DNA from 2 places in the Geovibrio ferrireducens genome. Region 2 is predicted to be linked to the other one. Evidence: predicted binding sites of a transcription regulator. Region 2 holds the regulator's gene; the other holds the start of a gene.
The links. Region 2 encodes HrcA, which represses chaperone genes, less so after heat shock. Its sites were predicted from a motif close to TNTTAGCACTCNNNNNNNNNGAGTGCTAANA; they were not measured.
Positions count from the first base shown of each region.

Region 1: groES (co-chaperone GroES) is a predicted target of HrcA. The motif match lies at 5,117-5,147, and genes of this name have one in related genera.

Region 1 covers NZ_JAJAPB010000001.1:43,700-55,694, forward strand. The annotation lists gene OSQ85_RS00220 (DUF342 domain-containing protein) at 1-350, shown strand, start outside; gene uvrA (excinuclease ABC subunit UvrA) at 328-3,144, shown strand; gene OSQ85_RS00230 (N-acetylmuramoyl-L-alanine amidase) at 3,146-4,981, shown strand; gene groES (co-chaperone GroES) at 5,192-5,482, shown strand; gene groL (chaperonin GroEL) at 5,503-7,143, shown strand; gene OSQ85_RS00245 (hypothetical protein) at 7,525-8,127, shown strand; gene OSQ85_RS00250 (DNA-3-methyladenine glycosylase) at 8,203-8,817, shown strand; gene OSQ85_RS00255 (DsrE family protein) at 8,859-9,341, shown strand; gene OSQ85_RS00260 (ferritin) at 9,582-10,097, opposite strand; gene OSQ85_RS00265 (glycoside hydrolase family 57 protein) at 10,115-11,689, opposite strand; gene OSQ85_RS00270 (DUF4912 domain-containing protein) at 11,689-11,995, opposite strand, start outside.
Region 2 covers NZ_JAJAPB010000001.1:269,410-281,404, forward strand. The annotation lists gene OSQ85_RS01230 (ankyrin repeat domain-containing protein) at 1-129, opposite strand, end outside; gene folE2 (GTP cyclohydrolase FolE2) at 162-941, opposite strand; gene OSQ85_RS01240 (tetratricopeptide repeat protein) at 945-1,664, opposite strand; gene OSQ85_RS01245 (hypothetical protein) at 2,064-2,951, opposite strand; gene argH (argininosuccinate lyase) at 2,938-4,326, opposite strand; gene dnaJ (molecular chaperone DnaJ) at 4,507-5,628, opposite strand; gene dnaK (molecular chaperone DnaK) at 5,709-7,631, opposite strand; gene grpE (nucleotide exchange factor GrpE) at 7,727-8,269, opposite strand; gene hrcA (heat-inducible transcriptional repressor HrcA) at 8,295-9,347, opposite strand; gene lpxC (UDP-3-O-acyl-N-acetylglucosamine deacetylase) at 9,984-10,886, opposite strand; gene dnaB (replicative DNA helicase) at 11,016-11,995, opposite strand, start outside.

The DNA.
Region 1 (11,995 bases), 230 kb from region 2:
ATAAATACATTCAGAATCTGGAAAAGGTTGACGAATTCCTCAGTAAGCTTGATACTTCCAACAAGGAAATTTTAAAAAATCCGAAGGTGAAGCAGCTTCTCGTCCTGCGCAAGCAGGTCATGGACAATATGACGAAAACTGAGGAACAGATCCAGAAACTTATAAAATCAGCCCATCACCGCAAACCGAAAATTAAGATAAGCGGAACCATGTTCGAAGGGCTGGATGTTCAGATTTTCAGAGAAAAAATAACCATGAGAGAAAAAAAGGAGAAGGTTGTCTTCATCTACGATGAAAAATATGAAAGGATAATCTGGGTATCGCTGGATGACAAGACACAGTACGAATGACAACATAATCATCAAAGGCGCAAGGCAGCACAACCTAAAAAACATCGATCTTGAAATTCCTAAAAACAAACTTGTGGTAATAACCGGAGTCAGCGGCTCCGGCAAGTCCACCCTTGCCTTTGACACACTCTACGCCGAAGGGCAGAGGAGATATGTGGAATCTCTCTCCGCATATGCGAGGCAGTTCCTTGAACTCATGGAAAAGCCCGATGTGGATTCAATCGACTTCCTCTCCCCCGCCATAAGTATAGAGCAGAAATCGATCAGCAAAAACCCCCGCTCCACGGTGGGGACAATAACCGAGATTTATGACTACATGCGCCTCCTTTATGCCCGTGTGGGGGATGTACATTGCCCGTCCTGCGGCAAAAAGGTGGAGAGCTACTCTGTTCAGCAGATAGTGGACTTCATAACCTCACACCCTGACGATGCCAGAGTGGAGATATACTCCCCCATAGTCAGAGGTAAAAAAGGCGAATATAAAAAGGTATTCGAAAAACTCCTCAAGGACGGCTTCGTCCGAGTACTGGTTGACGGTGAGCAGAGAAGGCTTGAGGAAGAGATAGACCTTGATAAAAAAATAAAGCACTCAATAAGCGTCTCCATAGACAGGCTTAAGCTGAAAGAAGGCCTCCAGCGCAGACTGGCTGATTCGGTGGAGACCGCCCTGAAGCTCTCCGAAGGGCTGGCGGAGATAGATGTCAACGGCGAAACACGCCTTTTTTCAGAGAAATTCGCCTGTCCCGAATGCAATATAAGCATAGAGGAGATAGAGCCCCGCAGCTTCTCATTCAACAACCCTTTCGGCGCATGTCCGGAATGCGAAGGTCTGGGTGAGAAATCGGTCTTTGATATGGACGCTATTGTCCCTGACCCTTCATTAAGCATTAGGGACGGCGCGCTCAAGCCATGGGAGCAGTTTGACAACTTTCACCATTACAACACACTGGTAGCCATATCCCAGCAGTTCGGCATTGACATGAACAAACCCTTCTCAAAGCTTACAGAGGCGGAAAAGGAGATAATGCTCAACGGAAGCGAAACTCCCCTTAAGCTGGAAACATTTCGAGGCGAAAAGAAGGTTCAGTACGAGAAAAAGTTTGACGGTGTTGTGGGTTGGCTCCGTGAAAAGCTCTACTCCGACAACATGACCGACAGGGAAACGGCGCGCAGATTCATGGCCTCCATGGACTGCCCTGTATGCAAAGGGGCAAGGCTCAAGCCAACCAGCCTTGCAGTAACCGTGGGCGGCAGAAATATATACGACACATCAGAGCTTAACATCACGGAAGCTCTGGACTTTTTCAATGGGATCCACCTTGAGGGCTTTAAAAAAGAGGTGGCAGACAAAATCAACACAGAGATAAAGCGCCGCCTCAGCTTCCTTAAGGATGTTGGGCTCGAATACATAACCCTCTCAAGGAAATCATCCACACTCTCCGGCGGAGAGGCGCAGAGAATAAGACTCGCCACCCAGATAGGCTCAGGGCTGACAGGTGTTCTCTATGTTCTGGATGAGCCTTCCATAGGGCTTCACCAGCGTGACAACGATATGCTTATCGCCACGCTGAAAAACCTCCGCGACATAGGCAACTCTGTCCTCGTGGTTGAGCATGACGAGGACACCATAGCCGCCTGTGACCATGTAATAGACATGGGCCCCGGCGCAGGGCGCAAGGGCGGCCACATTGTTTTCAGCGGCAGACCGGAGGAGATACGCCACTGCGAGGCATCCCTCACCGGGGCTTACCTCAGCGGAGTCAAAGAGATAGAGGTTCCCAAACGAAAAAAGGCCGATAAAAAGCGTATCCTCGCACTGAAAGGAGCCAAGGAGCACAACCTCAAGGATGTGGATATTGAAATACCCCTTGGGCTGATGGTCTGCGTAACAGGGGTGAGCGGCTCCGGCAAGTCAACACTCATAATGGACACACTTTACCCCGCGCTGATGAAACGCCTCCACGGAACAGGGATGCGCGGCGGGGTATTCACCGAAATCACAGGGACGGAGCACATAGACAAAGTGATCGACATAGATCAGAGTCCGATCGGGCGCACGCCCCGCTCTAACCCATCCACCTATACGGGAATTTTCACCGATATGCGCGATCTCTTCGCCCAGACGCCGGACGCGAAAAAACGCGGCTACAAGGCGGGAAGGTTCAGCTTCAACGTCCGCTACGGACGCTGCGAAACCTGTCAGGGTGAGGGGTACATCAAAATTGAGATGCACTTCCTCCCGGATATGTACGTTAAATGTGATGCCTGCGGCGGGAAGAGATACAACCGTGACACGCTGGACATCCGCTATAAAGATAAAAATATCTCAGATGTGCTTGATATGACAGTGAATCAGGCATTTGAGTTTTTCGAAAATGTGCCGAAATTAAAGAATAAGCTTGAGGTTCTTGTCAATGTAGGTCTGGGCTATATTAAGCTCGGCCAGCCTGCAACAACCCTTTCCGGCGGAGAAGCCCAGAGGGTGAAACTCGCAAAGGAGCTGATGAAGCGCCCCACGGGAAAAACAGTTTATATTTTTGATGAACCTACAACAGGGCTGCATTTCGATGATATAAACAAGCTTGTGAAAATTTTCAGGGCTTTGACCGAAAGCGGAAATACTGTTATCATCATTGAGCATAACCTTGATGTTATCAAATGTGCCGACCATATTATCGACCTCGGACCCGAAGGCGGCGACGGGGGAGGAACAATAATTTTCAAGGGTACTCCCGAAAAGTGCGCCGAATGCACCGAATCCTACACGGGAAGATACCTGAAAAGGAAACTGTAGCGTGAAGAAGAAAAACCTTTTACTGATTTTAATTCTGCTTGCATCCTTCGCATCCGCGTTTGCGGAGGGGCTGATTGACAAGTACAACTCGGCCAAGAATGACCTCGCCTACATAGAAAAGTCTTCCAAAGTCACACGAAAATCCTATGAGAATGTGGCTGACAGGTTTTTCCAGATATATTCCGTTCAGCCCTCAGGGGCGCTGGCGGATGATGCCCTGCACTACACAGCGCAGACATACTACAGAAGCTACAAACGCTTTAACAGCAGGGATGATCTCCTGAAAACAATCAGAAACCTCAACCTGCTGGCGGTTAACTACAACACAAGGCTGGCATCCCTTGCGTATATCCAGCTTGCCGACATCTACATAGCAAGCAAGGATTACCCCTCGGCTAGATTCACTCTGAACAAGATGCTCATTAAGTTCCCTAAATCGGAAGACACTCCGGCAGCAAAGAACAAACTGGAGCAGATAAACGAACTCATAGCCGCGGCGGAAAGAAAGGACCGCACAGTTGTACCGCCTGCCGCACCCCCTGTTCTGGCTTCGCTTCCTGAGGAAAATCTTCCTCCCGCAGTGCCCGAACTCAAGTCAAACCCGGCCTCAGCAGCTGGCACAGTTTCACAGCCCGCAGTTAAAAGCACAGACAGCTTTTACACAGATCAGGCTGCATCAGACCAGAAAGCAGGTGAAAATTACTACGGCGTTAAGGCGGGCGGAACCAGCGACAAGGTGGTGAAAAGCATACGCCACTTCGCCGCAAGCGACTACACCAGAGTGGTCATAGACCTGAACAAACCCACGGAGTTCATGAAGCACTGGCTCAGGGAAAACCCTGAGTTCAACAAGCCGCCGAGGCTCTTCATAGACCTCCAGACCGACTCAATAGATGCCTCCATCCCTAAGGAGATAGACATAAAAGACGGCCTGCTCCGCTCTGTGCGCTGGGCTCCGAACCGTCCCGGCGTTACACGCATTGTTCTGGACAGCGACAATGTTAAGGACTTCACTGTCTTCGCCATGAGCAACCCGGACAGAATAGTCATAGACGTAAGCAATCAGGGTATAGACAACAAACAGCCGGAAACACTGAGAACAGCGGAGAGAAACATAACCAATGACCGTGATCTCTCAAAGACGACTCTGGCAAGTGTTTTCGGTCTTAAGGTGCGCCGCATAGTGATCGATGCCGGTCACGGCGGAAAAGACCCCGGAGCCTCATATTACGGGCTTAAGGAAAAGGATATAGTCCTCGACATCGCCCTTGAGCTTGAAAGACTGTTCAAGCAGAACACAGATCTTGAGGTGCACCTCACCAGAAGGACGGATGTGTTCATCCCGCTTGAAGAAAGAACAGCCATAGCGAACAGGCTTAAGGCGGATATTTTTGTATCTGTGCATGTCAATGCCAGCAGAAACAAAAACAGCAGCGGGCTTGAAACCTTTGTGCTTAACGTAACCAAAGATCAGTCGGCTCTGGAAGTCGCTGCGGCGGAAAACATGGCCACGGAAAAATCCATGAGCGACCTTCAGGGAATCCTGAAAGATATAATGCTGAACTCCAAGCTTGAGGAATCGCTCCTGCTCGCTGCCAAGGCACAGGAATCACTCACTCAGTCGGTTTACGGAACGGCAAACCACAAAAACAACAGAGGGGTCAAACAGGCTCCGTTCTATGTTCTTGTCGGTGCGAAGATGCCCTCCATACTGGTTGAGGCGGGCTTCATCTCAAACAGGGAGGAAGCTGAGATGCTGAAAAGCAGTGCCCACAGAAAGAAGATAGCCTACGGTATTTTTCAGGGCTTACAGAACTATATAGAACTTCATAAGTAATCACAGGCAGCACAGCCGCAGGTATTTTTGCGGCTGTGCCCGCCTTTATCCCACCCTTTCCATATTCATAACCCTATTCATTTTTTCATGTATTTTTCTCTTGATTTTTTCGCCCGCGATCTATAAAAATAACACTGTTGGCACTCAACACCCCAGAGTGCTAATAACCTGATTAGGGCAATTAAAACAAAAAATATAAGGAGGAAGAAGATGGCACAGATTAAGCCGCTTCAGGACAGAGTTCTCGTTAAACGCTTTAAAAGCGAAGAGAAAACTGCCTCAGGAATCATCATTCCCGACAGTGCAAAGGAAAAACCCATGGAAGGCGAAGTTATCGCTACAGGCCCCGGCAAATACCTTGACAACGGAAACAAGGTTGAGCTCACGGTTAAAGCGGGCGACAAAGTACTGTTCAGCAAATATGCAGGAACAGAAGTTAAATTCGGCGATGAAGAATACCTTATCATGCGTGAGGATGACATCCTCGGCATCCTTAACTAATTACGGAGGGAATTAATACCATGGCTAAGAAAATAGTTTTCGGTGAAGAGGCCAGACGCGCCATCGGACGCGGCGTGGACAAACTCGCAGACGCGGTTAAAGTTACACTCGGACCCAAAGGAAGAAACGTTGTAATAGAAAAAAAATTCGGCTCACCCCTTGTTACTAAAGACGGTGTTTCCGTTGCTAAGGAAATCGAGCTTGAAGACGCTCTTGAAAACCTTGGCGCGCAGATGGTTAAGGAAGTTGCTTCCAAAACATCTGACATAGCGGGCGACGGTACAACCACAGCCACTGTTCTTGCTCAGGCAATCTACAGAGAAGGCATGAAAAACGTTGTGGCAGGCGCTAACCCTATGGAGCTCAAAAGAGGGCTTGATAAAGCGGTTACGGCTGTTATAGCTGAACTTAAAAAAATCTCCAAACCCATTGCAGATAAAAAAGAGATCGAGCAGGTCGGCACTATTTCCGCCAACAACGACAAAGAAATCGGCGGAATCATAGCTGAGGCTATGGAAAAAGTCGGCAAAGACGGCGTTATCACAATCGAAGAAAACAAATCAACAGACACAGTTCTTGATGTTGTTGAAGGTATGCAGTTCGACAGAGGCTACCTGTCACCCTATTTCGTGACAAACCCCGAAAACATGGAAGCTTCTCTTGATAACCCCTACATACTTATATACGAGAAAAAAATCTCCAACATGAAAGAGATTCTTCCCGTTCTTGAGCAGCTTGCAAAACAGAACGCTCCTTTCCTCATCATCGCTGAAGATGTTGAAGGCGAAGCCCTCGCCACACTCGTGGTGAACAAACTCCGCGGCACTCTTAACTGCTGCGCTGTTAAGGCTCCCGGCTTCGGCGACAGAAGAAAGGAAATGCTGAAAGACATCGCCGTTCTTACAGGCGGTCAGGTTATCAGCGAAGACCTCGGCATCAAAATTGACACTGTTACACTGGCTGACCTCGGCCGCGCCAAAAAAATCGTTGTGGACAAAGAGAACACAACCATAGTTGAAGGCGCAGGCAAAACAGAAGAGATTCAGGCACGCGTAAACCAGATCAAAAAACAGTCTGAGGACACCACAAGCGACTACGACAGGGAAAAACTTCAGGAAAGACTTGCCAAACTTGTTGGCGGCGTAGCCGTTATCAAAGTCGGCGCTGCTACTGAAACAGAAATGAAAGAGAAAAAAGCCAGAGTGGAAGATGCTCTCAACGCTACAAAAGCAGCAGTTGAGGAAGGCATAGTCCCCGGAGGCGGCGTTGCTCTTATCAAAGCCCTTAAAGCTGTTGAATCAATGGCTCTTGACGGCGACGAGCAGATCGGCGTTGAACTCGTGAGAAAAGCTCTTGAGTTCCCGCTCAGACAAATCGTTGCGAACGCAGGTTTCGAGCCCTCAATCATCGTTAACGAAATTAAAAATAACCCCAGCAACAACTACGGCTTCAACGCATACTCAGAGCAGTACACTGATATGGTTGCTGACGGCGTTATCGACCCCACAAAGGTTACAAGAAGCGCACTCCAGAACGCCGCATCTGTTGCCAGCCTTATGCTTACTACTGAGGCTCTCATCACTGAGATCCCTGAGAAGAAAGATGCAGGCGCAGGCATGCCCGATATGGGCGGCATGGGAGGAATGGGCGGCATGATGTAATCATCACGCAACCTGTTCAGCAAATTTAAATAAGTCTCACAAAGCCCGCAGGCCTCACCGGTTTGCGGGCTTTTTTTATTTGATATTTTTTTCGGCAAGTTGTGTATATTTATGGGTATAATGGAGCAGCAGTTTAGGCTGGAAACATTCTGAGATTATGGAATAGATGAAACAAAGATGAATTGGGGCAAAAATGGACTGTGCAAATTTTGCATATACCACGCAGTACGTCTTGTATAATTAATTGAAGCACCTTTGGGAATCGGGCTTACTGCTTAATTAACCCTTTGAACTTTTAAATTGCTGATCGTATAAATTAACGTTAAGCTTATGATTAGACATAATTGAATAATGTTGTTGTGTCATAAAATAAGGATAGATATGGAATTCAAATTCGAAATTACTAACTTGTTGAAAAAAGCTCAAACAAAGACTAAAAAACATATTGATGGCGTAACAATCAATTTGCCTTTTATTTCATTCACACTAAAACCAACGGATATAGAAAAATCAGTAGCAAGAGAGCTATTGATACGCCTTTCAGACAAAAGAGTCTTAAGCTCAACAGAATGCTGTGATAATTGCATTGATAATTCTTTAACTTCATTGCAGGAAATTCGTAAGGTCTTAATTGATTCACAGGTTAAATTATCTGATTACTATGACGGTGGTTTATATCTATTAATAGAGCTTATAGCAGAGGGAGTTCGTCAATTTATCACTTATGAAGAATATTTAAGAACAAAAATGGAAGAGGATGTTATTCATAGAGAAAATTATAGATCTCCGCATATTCGAGAGCAATACTTTAGTATTCTAGAACAGCTTCGAACTCACATTCGTAGTTGCCTGACACAGATTGCCATGATTGCTGATATGGAAACACCTAAAACAGAAAGCTATTTAAAAGCAGACAATAAGTGGCTACTTTCAATATATAAAAAACCAGAAAATTTCAAAACTAATAAAGGCATGATAAAGTAAACTTAACAACACAAAGCCCCTGCCCTTAAAAGGCGGGGCTTTTTTTATTTCGCTTATTCCGCTATCATCATCCTTATGAAAAAGCTTGAAGAATCGTTCTTTGACCGTACGCCGTGCGAAGTAGCCCGTGATCTTCTGGGGAAGGTGATATTCCGCCTCTATGAGGGCATATGGCTCAGGGCGCAGATTATCGAGACCGAAAGTTACTACCTGCATGAAAAGGGAAGCCACGCCTCCCTCGGCTACACCGAAAAGCGCAAGGCGCTGTTCATGCCCGCCGGAACAATATATATGTACTATGCCCGCGGCGGGGACTCGCTGAACATGAGCTGTCACGGGGAAGGAAATGCAGTGCTGATAAAATCCGGCTATCCTTACGGGGATGATGCGGAGATGATACGCATGATGAAAAAGCTCAACCCCTTCAAAAGCGACGGGCGGGAGCGGGAAACCGGAAAACTGTGCAGCGGGCAGACCCTTATATGCAGCTCACTGGCATTGAAGGTTCCGCAGTATGACGCAAAAACATTTGACGAAAGCTTCTTCATGGCGGATACGGGCTACAGGCCGGAAAAGATAGCCCAAGCCCCGCGCCTCGGCATTCCGGAAGGGCGTGATGAGCACCTGCCCTATAGATATATAGATGTAAAATATATGAATTTCTGCACAAAACCGCTAAAAAATCCATAAAATCTGGTATAATGTCTTCAAAAAGAATCTGCGGTGGAAGTATGAAAAAAATTCTGGTCGCGGTTCTCCTTACGCTGTTTGCTGCATATGCCGCATACGCAGAGGAAAGCCACTCCGACTCGCTTTCAGGTCTCACTACGGTCAGGGCAGTTATTGATTTGAATCAGGGCAAGGCAAACCTTCTGGATCTCCGCCTTGTCGCCATAAGAAAAACCATTGAAAACTTAAAGAGCGAAGGTGTGAAACCCTTATTCATAGTAATCATCAGGGGTGACGCATCCGCCTTTATGACAGAGTCGGACAAATATATCAGCAGCATGGACACAGGCCTCAAGAAAATAATGCACAAGCGGATAAACGAACTCAGGGATATGGGAGTGCGCTTTCAGCAGTGCGGCCTTTCGCTGGCGTACATGAAGATAGACTCAGCAAATATCATAAGCGGCGTGGAGATAGTGAAAAACGGCTATATCAGCCTTGCGGCGTACCAGAACAAAGGCTACGCCCTGCTGCCGATGGACTGACGCTTAATACAAAAAGCCTCCCCGAAGGGAGGCTCAATTTGTTGATAAAGTCCTTTTAAAAGGGAAAAAGTTGCATAAATCCTTCCCCAGCCCTCCTTTAAGAAAGGAGGGTGTTTTGCTTTTAACAGCAATAGCTTCCCCCTTTGCAAAGGGGGACAGGAGGGGGATTTTATATGAACAGAGCCGGCTAATGTCTTTGTCATCAGTCTGCCCCCTCCCCGGAGGGAGGCTCTAAATTTATTAAGCTGTTGCAGCGGCAGGAGGAGTGAAAACCCTCGTGGCAAGCTCGGCATCCAGAAGGAATATGCCGTTGCCGTTGCCCTGAACAAGTTTAAGCTTATCTATAATCTGGTTAACGGATGACTCCTCCTCAATCTGCTCGGTCACAAACCACTGAAGAAATGCATTTGTTCCGTGGTCTCTTTCGTCAAGGGCAAGGTCAACGAGCTTGTATATCCTTTTCGTAACTTCCCTTTCATGGACAAGAGTCTCCTCGAAGATCGAAAGAAGCGTATCGTAATCTTTTTTAGGTTTTTTTATGGCCTCAAGCTCCACTTCCGCACTCTGGTCAAGTATGAAGTTATAAAACTTCATGGCGTGCATCATCTCTTCCTGATACTGCACATTAAACCAGTTGGCGAAGCCCTTGAGCCCCTTGCTTTCACAGTGGGCGCTCATGGCAAGGTAAACATAAGCCGAATACATTTCAAAGTTAAGCTGTTCGTTCAGCGCTTTTTCCATTTTCTTGGAAATCATGGTTTCCTCCGTTTTGTTCAGGCATATACCCTGAAATCTATTTCGGGAAATATACTGTTTTTTGTTTCAAGCTTCGTGAGGAAATCATAATCGAAATCCCTGTTGTCCACAAGTTCCCTGAGCCTGAGAAAATTATGTATATGTTCCTTTGTTCTTCTTGTTGAGTACTCAGTGGCTGTTTCCGTGGTCATAAGGAAAGCCCAGTCGCTGCTTTGCGCCAGAAAAAGCTCTCTTGTCATCTGGTTCAGCGCACGGTTGATGAAGTCTTCCTTTGTGCTGCTGTGTTTTCTGGCAAGGCTGACCATTGCATCCGCCATGAAATGCAGGTGGCGGTAAATCCACTCGTTTCCGTTATTAAGCCACACATCATAATAGCCCTTGTCACCCCATGAGGACGGATTCACCTCAACCATCTGGTTGGTGGGAAACTCCGCAAGATACTCCATAGGGGTTACGGCGGTTATTTCAGGGTTTTTATCTATCTCACGGAAAACATTTGCGAGAAAATCGGGCCCCTCAAACCACCAGTGGCCGAAAAGCTCCGCATCGTAAGGCGAAACCACCAGAGGCTTTCTGTCCATTACGCCGTTGAGTTCTTTTATCTGCTTCTCCCTCTCCGCAACAAAGTGGGCAGCGTGTTCCGCTGTTTTGCTCTTTGCCGCTTCGGGTTCGTAGATCTCCTTGTGCTCACTGCTTCCGGTTATTTTATGATACTTCATGCCCGTAAAAACCCTTGTTCCGTCTGGGCTTATGTAAGGCGCAATATATTCCGCGTCCAGATCGTAGCCTATGTCACGGTAAAAATCCCTGTAGCATGTGTCTCCGGGGTAGCCTTCCTTGCTGCTCCAGACCTGCTTTGAGGAATAATAGTCACGCCCGAAGGCGGCCACTCCGTTTGATGTGTATACGGGAGCGTACACGCCGTAACGCGGTCTGGGTTTGGAGTAGAGAACCCCGTGTGTATCAACGAAGAAATATCTTATGCCGTAATCGGAGAGAATTTTCTCAAGTCCGGCGTAATAGGCGCATTCCGGCAGCCATATCCCCTTGGGCGGTGTGCCGAATTTCTTTTCATGGCTTTTAACCGCAAGCTCAATCTGCGCGCGAACCGCATTGTCGCCGTTCATCAGCGGCAGAAAACCGTGGGTGAACCCGCAGGTGATTATCTCCAGACTGCCTTTATTCATAAAATAACGGTAGCCGTTCAGCACGCTCCTGCCTAAAAAGCCTGTGTAAAACTCCTTAAGCCGCTCAAAGCGCTCAAGATACATCCACGCAACACGGTTCTGTGTGCGGTCGTGTGCGGTTCTCTCTTTTTCTTTGTTTGCAAGCTCTATAAGCCTGTCCAGATATTTCTCGAACCTCTGCATAAGCATGGTATCCGAAAGCATATCGGCCAGAGGCGGAGTCACCGAAACGGTAATACGAAACGGAACTCCTTCCTCTTCAAGCTTTTTCATGTTCATCAAAAGAGGCAGATATGTTTCGCTTATCGCCTCGTACAGCCAGTGCTCTTCCAGAAAGTAATCAAATTCAGGATGCTTCACAAAGGGAAGGTGCGAGTGAAGAACCAACATCCAGCAGCCGGACATTATCTTCCCTCTCTTTTTGCTGTTTCGCCGGAGGATACGGATTTCTCAAGAAATCTCATCGCCTCCTGAAATATACGAACGCTTCCCGGAACGGACGAGTCAAGCTCGTTCACACCGGAAAGACGGTATATGTCCTCAATTTTTTCCCCAACTGTCATCCAGGTTTCCTCATCAATAATTTCGCTTATTTTATCAGACGGCATACGTACCTTGCGTGAATGCGCCACGGCAAAGTAGTTGCCCTTATTGTCCATCAGCCCTATTTCAGCCCAGATCAGCCTCTCCGGCACATAAAGGTCAAAAAAC
Region 2 (11,995 bases):
GTTTTTGAGCGGTACAATGTATTCGCTCAGAAACTGCCCCATCAGCGGCTGCTCCCTCATGGAATCCGCAAAAAGAAGAGCGGTAATTATAATGGCAAGACCGAGAAGAATCCGTAAAAAAAGCTTCATGGATTAACTATAGCTGTTTATGAGGAAATTGTCTACATGGTGCGCTTGTCACGCACTATAACGGCATAAGCGCTGTGGTTATGTATGCTCTCGTAGTTTTCGCTGGAGACCTCAAACCATGTCACTCTGCTTTCCGCCATGAGCTTTTCTGCGGCGTTGCGCACCACATCCTCAACAAACGCCGGGTTCATGTAGGAATGTTCCGTAACGTACTTCTCGTCCTCACGCTTAAGCAGCGGATAAACCGGGGATGATGCGGATGATTCCGCTATCTCCACAAGCTCCTCTATCCAGAGCATTTTCTTAAAACGCACCTTGATAGTTATTATGCTGCGCTGATTGTGCGCCCCGAACTCGCTTATCTCCTTGGAGCAAGGGCAGAGGGTCATCACCGGAACCTTAACGCAGAGAACAAAATCCCGCTCCGTATCTGTGAGTGTGGCGTTGTATTCGCAGGTGTAGTCCATCATGGAGGTAAGCCCCGATACCGGAGCCTCCTTCTCTATGAAATATTTGAAGAAAAGCTCGATGTGAGATTCGCTTGAGCCGAGGCGCTGCTTCATCTCCTCCAGTATTGTCCAGACAGTGGATATACCCATATTCTCTCTGTGGTCATTGAGAATTTCCACAAAGCGGGACATGTGGGTTCCCTTAAAGTCCTGCGGAAGCTGAACATACATGCTTATAGAGGCGTTGGTGTGCTGACGCCCCTTCTTTTTATCATCAAGAATAACGGGATAAACTATCCCTTTGATACCCACCTTATCAATGCTGATATTGCGGGCATCTTTTTCGTTCTGAATGTCTCTCAATTATTACCTTCTCTTAATGCGCTGGTTGGCGATGAACTGCTGGTAAGGCTTGGCTCCTTCGGGAACCTTGGTAAGCTGAAGCTGAAGCCATACGTTGCCGTATCTCTCCATTTTTATCTTCTTGCCGTTCTTCATAGCCTCCATGTTAGCCTCAAGCTTCTCATCCATAGGGCATTTCTTAACACCCTTGTTCAGCACTTCAATTGCTTTTGAGTCGTTGCCGTTTCCGCTGAGCATCCATGCGTAGAAGCTGTACACAAACCCCTCTTTCGGTGCTCCTTTTACAGCAGCTTCAAGAGTTTTAAGCGCCTTTTCGGTTTCCTTAGCCCTGTACTGCGAAGCGGCAAGCATGCTCATGGAGAGCCAGTTTTTATCAAAGCCCTTCTCAAGATAAGAGAGAGCCTCATCAAGCCTCTTGGTGGAGTAAAGGATTATTCCTATCTGGGCGTTGATCTGCTCTTTCACGAAGAACTGCCAGTTGGAATACTTGTACCCTTCTTTCAGGCGCTCGATAGCCTTCTCATATCTTCCGGCGCGGAGATCCTTTTCCACATTACCGAAAAGCTCCTTGAGCTTATTGAGAAAATATCTCCCCGTAAAGAAGTTGACCGCAATAATTCCGACCACAGCCACAGTAAGCGACCACCAGATATTGTAGGTGAGGAAATACATCCCTACGGCAAGAAGGGCTGATGCACTGACAGAAATAAGAATAGTAAACATAAAAACACCGACCTGTATGAGAAATCTTTTTTTACTTTTTCCAAAACAACCTGCTTTTACCGAAAGAGCAGGGAAAAGTCACAAATTATATATAGCGCATGTCCGTTTTTCAAGCAGGAAAAACAACGCTGTAAGGTTAGAACAGCTCTGCCCCTTTAATCTCCGCAAGCCGCGAGCGTGTATCCTGAATTTCCATGGAAGGAAAATTCAGGATTGTGCAATGAGACTGCCGCGTCGCTTTGCTCCTCGCAGTGACACTGTTGACTGTCATTGCGAACGAAGTGAAGCAATCTCATCAAACTCCACGGAGGGAGTTCCGCCGTGCGGAGCGAAGGCAGGTTTATCCTGCCGCGAGCGTGTATCCTGAATTTCCATGGAGGGAAATTCAGGATTATTAAATCAAGGCCAGCAAGCCTCGTACTCCGTTCTGTCGGATTCATTGCCGTCTGTTGCTGATGAAACAGCAAACTTAAGGCAATCTGCGGTGTTCTGCCCCACAGAATACATAAAGAAAGGCACATCAACCTTAGCAAGGAAAGAGTAAGTGCCGCCCTTCATTATATAAACATTATACAGCCAGGCTCCTTCAGGCTCACCCCACGAGAGGGTAAGCGTTCCGTTTCCGTAAACATTTCTGAAACCGAAGGGCGCTCTGGGCACAACCTGCTTCACAGCGAGGCGGACAATCTTCTCCTCACCTGCGTTGCCGTATTTGTCAAAGGGATACATGGTAACAGTGCGGTTCTCCTTCCCCTCCATGTTCACCTCGAAGCTTTCCCTTGAGGTGCGGAGTTCAAGCCCGCCGTCAATAAACACCTCAAAGCGCTCATAAGGTCTGTCCGCCTTAAGGAGGAAGGCGAACCTGTCGCCTGCGAGTTCCTTTATCTGCACATCGGTTATTTTAACCGGCTTGGCATATATAACAGCCTTTTTCACAGGCTGGGATCTGTTATTGTAAACCGGATGCAGAGCCACAATGCTGTAAACATAACGCACATCCGCAGTCACATTATCATCCACAAAAGCCGTGGACGGCGGAATCTCAGTTATATCCGCATAATCCGTCAGACAGCCGCAGGCAGGATCAAAAACAGCCCTCTGCACCTTAACGGCAAAACGCTTGTCCGCATTACGGATAACCACGCCCTCGTCATTGTTGAAAATACGCAGATTTTCACCCGGAGCCGGAACAGCCTCCGTGAGCACAACAGGGTCGGTCTTCTTGCCGCAGCCTGTAAACAGAGCCAGAACAGCAATAAGTGTCAGGATATACTTATAAAACCTCATCCAGAAACTTCCTCGCGCTTTCTATCTGCGCCTTTACGGATTCCCCGGCAGTGCCGCCCTTTGCCTTTCTGCTGCTTACGGACGCTTCAGGGGTGATGTACGAATATATATCATCATCTATCTTTTCGGAAAAGGATTTAAGCTCCGCCAGCGTCAGTTCGCTTATGTCAGCCCTCTTATCCAGTGCAAAAGCCACAGCGGAACCCACCACATGGTGCGCCTCCCTGAAAGGCATCCCCTTGCGCACAAGGTAATCAGCCAGATCAGTGGCGGTGGAGAAGCCCAGCTTCGCAGCCTTTGTCATCTTTTCCGCATTTATGCCCATCTTCTCTATCATGGGGATGAATATGCGCAGTGAAGCCTTAAGCGTGTCCACCGAGTCGAAAAGCGGCTCCTTATCCTCCTGCATATCTTTGTTATATGCAAGGGGCAGACCCTTCATCGTGGTGAGCAGGCTCAAAAGGTTGCCGTACATACGCCCGGTCTTACCCCTGATCAGCTCAGGCATATCCGGGTTTTTCTTCTGAGGCATTATGCTGCTGCCCGTGCAGAAGTCGTCACTTAAATCTATGAACGCAAACTCCGATGTGGAGAAAATTATCAGTTCTTCTGAGAATCTTGAAAGGTGCATCTGGCATATGGCCGCAGCAGAAAGAAACTCCAGAGCAAAATCACGGTCGCTCACCGAATCAAGGCTGTTCTCTGTCGGTGCGGTAAACCCAAGGCTCGCCGCTGTCATGTCACGGTTTATCGCAAATGTCGTTCCGGCAAGGGCTCCTGAACCCAGCGGGGAAAAATTCATCCTCTCCGCACAGTCCGCCAGCCTGCCGTGATCCCTGCGGAACATCTGCACATACGCCATAAGCCAGTGGGAAACAAGCACAGGCTGAGCCGTCTGCAAATGAGTGTAACCGGGCATAAGCACGCCCAGATGCTTCTCCGCCTTATCTGTCAGCGTCTTCACAAGCTCCGCCATGTAGCCCGCAATAACCTCAATCTCCTCTCGGAGATACATGCGCACATCCACAGCAACCTGATCGTTCCTGCTGCGCGCTGTATGAAGCTTTCCGCCCACACTGCCCACTATCTCCGTCATGCGCTTTTCAACCGCCATGTGGATGTCCTCATCCTCAGTACGGAAAACAAAACCGCCGGACTCTATCTCTCCAAGAACAGTAAGAAGACCGCCCTTAATCGCCCCAGCCTCTTCCGCAGTGAGTATACCGCATGAAGCAAGCATCTCAGCATGAGCTATGCTACCCTTTATGTCATGACGATACAAACGCTTGTCGAAATGAATAGATGCGTTGAACTCATCCACCAGACTGTCATTCTTTACCTTGAGCCTTGCCGCACTGAGTTTGGACATATAAATACCTCACTGCTGAATCTTTGCGAAGCAGTTTAAAATTTTTGAAGGGGTGTGGGGAAAGCTTTTTATAAAAAGTTTCCCCGTAAAGCTATAATACTCTTACTTTATGATAAAAAACTCATGAGAAACCCTTTTTTTATGGGAAAAAACGGTTTCTCAAACTCTTCCCAAAAAACCAAATTTTTACCCGAAAAAATCCTTTATTTTATCAAACAGGGATCTGTCGGTTTTGTAGGTGTCTTCGTTGGAATCCGCCTCGAATTTTGCCAGCAAGTCTTTCTGTTTTTTAGTGAGTTTGGTGGGGATGATAACCTTGAGTTCTATGTACTGGTTCCCCACGCCGTAGCCCTGAACATCGGCGATGCCTTTTCCTTTGAGGGTTATGACATCTCCGGGCTGGGAGCCGGGCTTGATTTTTATTTCGTCTTTGCCTTCCAGTGTGGGAATTTCGATGGTTTTACCCAGCATTGCATCCACGGCGGATAAGGGAAGTTCCAGATAGATGTCCCGTCCGTCACGGCGGAAGAATTTATGCTCCCTGACAGTTACCGCAATATAAAGGTCGCCCGCCGGGCCGCCGTTACGTCCGTGGTTGCCTTCGCCGCTGATTCTGATTGTCATGCCGTCTTCGATTCCTGCGGGAACTTTTACGCTGAGTTTTTTATGGATGCGCTTTGCGCCTTCGCCTTTGCATTCCTTGCAGACATTTTTAATGACCTTGCCTGTTCCGCCGCATGATGAGCATGTGGTGGTTATGGCGAAAAGCCCCTGCCTGTTCTGGATAACGCCTGTTCCGCGGCATGTGGCGCATGTCTCTATGCCGCCGTCCTCCGCGCCTGTTCCGCCGCATTTGGTGCATTCCACAATACGGGGTACGCTTACTTCTATATCACAGCCGAAAACGGCCTGTTCAAATTCTATTTCATGGCGGAGTTTGATGTCCCCCCCTCTGGTGGGGCGGCTTTTCTTCCGTGAGCGTCCTGCGGAGCCGAAAAAGTCGCCGAATACATCGCCGAAGAACTCCTCGAAAATGGTTTCCGCTCCTGCGCCGCTGAACCCGCCGGAACCTCCGGAGAATCCGTTGTTGTCGAAAACACGGCCGTACTGGTCAAACTGCGCTCTCTTCTGCGGATCGCTCAGTACTTCGTATGCTTCTGAGAGTTCTCTGAATTTTTCTTCGGCTTCCTTGTTGCCGGGATTGCGGTCGGGATGGTAATCCATCGCCAGTTTGCGGTAGGCTTTTTTGATTTCTGCTTCCGAGGCGTTCTTATTTACGCCAAGGATCTCATAATAATCTCTGCTCAATGACTTATCCCCGTAAAAAGGCTGTTATTTAGGAAGGAAGTTAAAGGGAGCCTTTTACGGCTCCCTTCTTATAAGTTATGTTATTTCTTATCGTCTTTTACTTCTTCGAAGTCCGCATCGACTACGTTTTCATCTTTTGCGGATGCTGAGGGCTCTTCTGCGTGCTGGTGTGCGCCTGCGTCACCCTGTGCATTCTGCTGCTGGGCAGCGTTGTAGATAACTTCCGCGAGCTTGTGAGAAGCTTCGGTGAGTTTTTCCACAGCGGCTTTTATGGCCTCAACATCTTCACCGCCCTGAACTGCTTTAAGCTCTTCCTTGGCGGATTCTATGTTGTTTTTGGTTGCTTCGTCAAGCTTATCCCCGTGGTCGGCGAGGGATTTTTCTGTGCTGTAGATAAGAGTGTCAGCCTGATTGCGGATTTCCACGAGCTCTTTTTTCTTCTTATCAGCATCAGCGTTGAGTTCAGCATCCTTAACCATGCGGTCAACTTCTTCATCGGAAAGACCGCTGCTGGGTGTTATCCTGATGGACTGTTCCTTGCCTGTTCCCTGATCCTTAGCGGCAACGTTCAGTATACCGTTTGCGTCAAGGTCGAATGTAACCTCGATCTGAGGGAGCCCTCTGGGAGCGGAAGGAAGACCCACAAGGTCGAAACGCCCGATGGATTTGTTGTCCGCAGCCATTTCACGCTCACCCTGGAAGACGCTGATGGTAACTGAGGTCTGGTTATCCGCCGCCGTTGTGAACACCTGACTTTTCCTTGTGGGGATTGTGGTGTTTCTGGGGATGATTTTTGTCATCACGCCGCCGAGGGTTTCAATGCCGAGTGAAAGGGGTGTTACGTCAAGAAGAAGAACATCCTTCACATCGCCTTTGAGAACCGCACCCTGAATAGCCGCACCGACAGCAACCACCTCATCGGGGTTGATGCCTTTGTGGGGCTCTTTGCCGAAGAAGGCTTTAACCTTCTGCTGAACAAGGGGCATTCTCGTCATACCGCCGACAAGGATAACCTCGTCAATGTCAGATGCTTTGAGACCGGCATCCGCAAGGGCTTTGCGGCAGGGCTCAAGGGAGTTATCAACCAGATCCATAACGAGGGATTCCAGCTTGCTTCTGTTCATTTTCACCACAAGGTGCTTGGGGCCTGTCTGGTCTGCGGTGATGAACGGAAGGTTGATCTCCGTTTCTGTTGAGCTTGAAAGCTCATGCTTGGCTTTTTCAGCGGCTTCTTTAAGCCTCTGGAGCGCCATTTTATCGTTTCTGAGGTCGATTCCGTTTTCTTTTTTGAACTGGTCGATGAGGAATTCCACTATGCGCATGTCAAAGTCGTCACCGCCGAGGAATGTATCACCGTTGGTTGATTTAACTTCGAAAACGCCGTCACCGAGTTCAAGGATAGACACATCGAAAGTACCGCCGCCGAGGTCATAGACCGCGATTTTTTCATCGTGTTTCTTATCCAGACCGTAAGCGAGAGCCGCCGCTGTGGGTTCGTTTATTATACGGAGAACGTTAAGCCCCGCAATTTTGCCCGCATCCTTTGTCGCCTGACGCTGAGCATCGTTAAAGTAGGCAGGAACAGTTACAACAGCATCCGTTACGGTTTCGCCGAGGTAGTCCTCTGCTGTTTTCTTAAGCTTCTGGAGTATCATAGCGGAGATTTCGGGCGGAGCGAATTTTTTATCCTTAACCTGAACCCACGCATCACCATTGTCAGAAGGGACAATGCTGTAAGGGAGAACTGTTTTCGCCTTTGCAACCTGAGGAGCGTCAACCTTGCGTCCGATAAGCCTTTTAATGCTGAAAACCGTGTTTTCGGGGTTTGTGATCGCCTGTCTTTTCGCAAGCAGACCCACAAGCCTGTCTGAATCTGTGAATGCAACAACAGAGGGAGTTGTGTTCATGCCCTCCGCATTTGCGATAACTTTCGGCTGACCGCCTTCCATTATGGCCACGACCGAGTTTGTCGTGCCGAGGTCTATACCGATTACTTTGCTCATATAAATGCCTCCTGATATATCTTTTACTTTTTTAATGCGTCCTTATCACCGGAATCCGGACATCCTGTCAGATTCCGGTTGGTGTGCAAAATGGTCTACTTCTTATTTACCTTTACCTTAACGGGGCGTATCACTCTGCCGTTGAGGGTGTAGCCATTCTGGAGAATCATGGTAACGCAGTTGTTTCCGTATTCATCCGTATTATCCAGCATGAGCGCCTCGTGGAATGCGGGATCAAACTCTGCTCCGGTTTCCAGCGCTATCTTTTCAAGCCCGTTTTTGCTCAGAGTCTCAAGCATCTGTTTCAAAGTGAGTTCCACACCCTGTTTCAGAGGGTTGTCCCCCTCAGCGTGCATAAGAGCCATTTCGAGGTTGTCCAGCACGGGGAGCAGGCTTTCCAGTATTTTCGTGCCCGCGAATTTTATTCTGTCCTCCGCCTCTTTCGCCATGCGCTTGCGGAAGTTATCGGCATCCGCAATTGCTCTGAGGGCATCCCCTTTCGCTTCCTCTGCCTGTTTTCTGAGAGTTTCGTTCTCTTCCTTCAGAAGCTCAAGCTCGCTCTTCTCCGCCGCAGGTTCCTCCGCAGCACAGTTTTCCGCCGCCTGTTCATCCAAAGTTTTTTTCTCGTCCGAATTCATCTATATCCTCATTGTCGTTTATTACTTATTCAGAGAGCCTGTTGAGCATTTTGGTTATTATCTCGGATGTGCAGTCCACAATGGAGACAACCTTCGGATAGCTCATTCTTTTCGGGCCGATTATGCCGAGGCTGCCCACCACTTTGCCGCCTCTGGAATAGGTTTTGGAGACAAGTCCGAGTTCGTTTATCTCCTCCTTGCCTATTTCTGAGCCCACGAAGATCTGCACTCCGCTCTCAGTCATGCACTTGTCCAGTATTTCGCTGATGAAGTGCTTTTCCTCAAACATTCTGTATATCTCTTTTATTTTCTGGACATCCCTGAACTCCGGCATGTCCAGAACGTTTGAAGTCCCTTCCAGATATATCTCATGCCCGAAGTTCTCAACGGAAAAAACCCTCTCGCCGAGGGTGTACGCCCTTTCAAAAAGCTTGTCGAGGTGCTCCTTTCTGTCCTGCATCTCGCTGAGAATGTGTGTCTTTATCTCGCCCAGCGATTTATCGCCGAAGTGCTGGTTCAGGTAGTTGCTCACCCTTGTGAGGTCGTTTTTCTCCACCGGCTTTTCCATTTCCAGCATGAGGTTATGCACAATGCCGGATTTGGTGACAATCACCGCCAGAACCGTGTATGCGTTAAACTGTAAAAATTCTATGTGTTTCAGATGCATTGTGTTCAGCTTGGGCGCAACAACGAAGCCCACCGCGTTGGTCAGTGTGCCCATTTTGCGGCTGAAATGCTGTAAGAAGCTGTTAACGCTGGTGGTTTGGCAGCCTTCCTGAAGTGAGGAGATTATGTCATTGTCCGGTGAGCCGAAAACCACCAGCTTGTCTATGTAATAGCGATAACCGTTGTCGGAGGGGATTCGCCCGGCGGAAGTATGCGGCTGGGTGAGATACCCCTTCTCTTCAAGGTCGCTCATTATGTTGCGTATGGATGCGGCACTCAGCTGCAGCGGCCCGCTTTTGGAAATATAGCGGGAACCGACGGGCTCGCTGGTCTTTATGTATTCCTCAACGATAATTCTGAGTACCGACTCTTCCCTTTCGTTCAGCATTTCAAGCTTTACCTGTTTTATCAATATCCTGTCAGTATTGTTAGCACTCAACCTTAAAGAGTGCTAAATAAAGAATAAGAGTTGAGCTCCGCACTGTCAAGTGGTTTTTTAAGCTATACGCATAAAGGATTTAAGCTGTGATGAAAATGGCGTTTTGTGATTATGCAGGAAAGGAATATCAGCCTGATGCGGTTATGACTCCGGCAGATGAAATGAATGGGACTGCCGCGTCGCTTACGCTCCTCGCAGTGACGCTGAAAGCACAAATGCCCCCAGGGACGGCAAATTTTGGATTGTCAAGACAGACGGGAGCACCGAACAGATGGCAAACATAGTAACACGCTTGTTCATATCTGTAACTTCCCCCTCTGGTCCCCCTTTGCCAAAGGGGGAAGTTATTGCAGTTAATAGCAAAACACCCTCCTTTTACAAAGGAGGGCTGGGAAGGATTTATGCAAATATATGCTTTTTTGTTTTTAAAAGAACTTTATCAACAAACAAAAACGCTCCCAAGGATGGGAGCGCACCGTGTGTAGCGAAGGCTTGCTTCGCAAGCCGCGAGCGTGTGCGCAAATCCGACAGGATGTACGGATTTGCGCGGTAAAGTGCGAGACTCTCCCCGAAAGCAGCCGGTTATAAGCTGCTTTCGGGTACGATCTCTTAAATCCCCTGAGGTTTCAGTTCAAGCAGTGAACCGAAGGCCGGAGTTTCCGGCTGTTCTATAATGGAATAGCAGTTCGTAGATTCAAGTAATGTTCTTGCGAAAATGTTGTTGAGCATGTGGCCTGATTTGTAAGCCCTTACGTGGCCGTAGAACCTGTAGCCTATCAGGGAGATGTCTCCCAGAAGGTCGAGGATTTTGTGGCGCACGAACTCATCTGTGTATCTGAGTCCTTCAGGGTTCAGAACACCGCTGCCGTCCACAACAACCGCGTTTTCGAGGCTGCCGCCTTTTGCAAGCCCCATGGCATGGAGAGCGTCAACATCTTTTTTGAAGCCGAAGGTTCTGGCTTTTGAAACATCTTCAATGAAGCCGCCGTCGGAGAAGTTGAAGTATGCCTTCTGCTCCTGCACGAAGTTATCATCAAATGAGATGCCGAAAGTCACCTTGAAGAAGCGCGAGGGGATAAGCTCTATCCATTTATCGCCTTTTTCGATGATGATTTTCTTCTTAAACTTAAGGTATTTCCTTTTTATGTTAAGTTCCTTGACACCCGCTTCCCTTATCATGCCGACAAAGGGGTATGCGCTTCCGTCAAGTATGGGCACTTCTGTTCCGTAAACATCAACAAGGGCATTGTCCACACCGAGACCGTAAAGAGCGCCCATAAGGTGCTCAATGGTGGAGATGCTCCCCTTGCCGCAGTTTATGCTTGTGGCAAGCTGTGTGGAGGTCACAGTATAAGGACTGGCTTTGGTATATGAGGAGCCCTGAATATCAGCACGGCGGAACATAACGCCCGTCTCGGAATATGAAGGGTTTACAACAACCTGAATGGTCTCCCCTGAGTGAAGCCCTATGCCTTCAAATGTAATTCTGTTATTGAGTGTAGTCTGAAACATTTGTGTGTCCTCCAGTGACACAGGAAATAGAGCAATAACTGTGCCAAAGGCTGGATCCCTTGATTTAGCGGGCTTTCTGATCAAATCATGTACACAATGTACAACAGATCAGAAAAAATGTATGATTTTTTATACATACCCCTGAACAACATCCCTGAACTTCATGTATTCTCCCACGAACTCAAGGCTCACTGTTCCGGTGGAACCGTTTCTGTGTTTCGCGATGATTATTTCAGTTATGCCGGTCTTCTTCTCTTTATTGTAGAAGTCGTCCCTGTAAAGGAAGATAATAATATCCGCATCCTGCTCTATCGCACCTGATTCACGAAGGTCGGAGATAAGCGGGCGTTTGTCTATCCTGCTTTCCACACCCCTGTTAAGCTGAGAAAGGGCGATTATGGGAATGTCCATCTCCTTTGCCAGCGCCTTGAGCGATCTGGAAATATCCGCGATCTGCTGTTCCCTGCTTTCCGTCTTGTGGGAGCCCATAAGCTGAAGGTAATCCACAATAACAAGATCAAGCCCATTTTCCCTTTTCAGCCTGCGGCACTTCGCGCGGAGCTCCATTGCGGTTATAGCCGGAGTGTCATCCAGAAAAAGCCCCAGATCGCTGAGCTCCCCCGCTGCGGCGGTGAGCCTTGTCCATTCATCATATGAAAACTTACCGGAACGGAGCTTGTTTGAGTTTACACCCGCCTCACCTGAGAGAAGACGCTGAACAAGCTGCTGAGACGACATCTCAAGGGAGAAGAAGGCTACGTTGAACTTCTCCTTCCCTTCCCTGACGGATTTTGAACTGTTGAGGGCAACGTTAAGCGTGAAGGCTGTTTTACCCATACCCGGACGGCCTGCGATAATTATAAGGTCAGAGCGCTGAAAGCCGTTGGTCATCTGATCCAGATCTATGAAGCCTGTGGGGATTCCGGTTGTATCTTCCTTGCGGTGATAGAGTTTCTCCAGCACCTCAAACGTGCGGTGCATATGCTCGCCGATGGGTAGAACATCCGCCTTGAGCTTCTGTTCGGCAAGGGAGAAAATCTTCTTTTCCGCGGCCTCCACAACCTCGGCAACATCATCCGTGCGGGTGTAGCAGTCCTCAGTCATCTCCA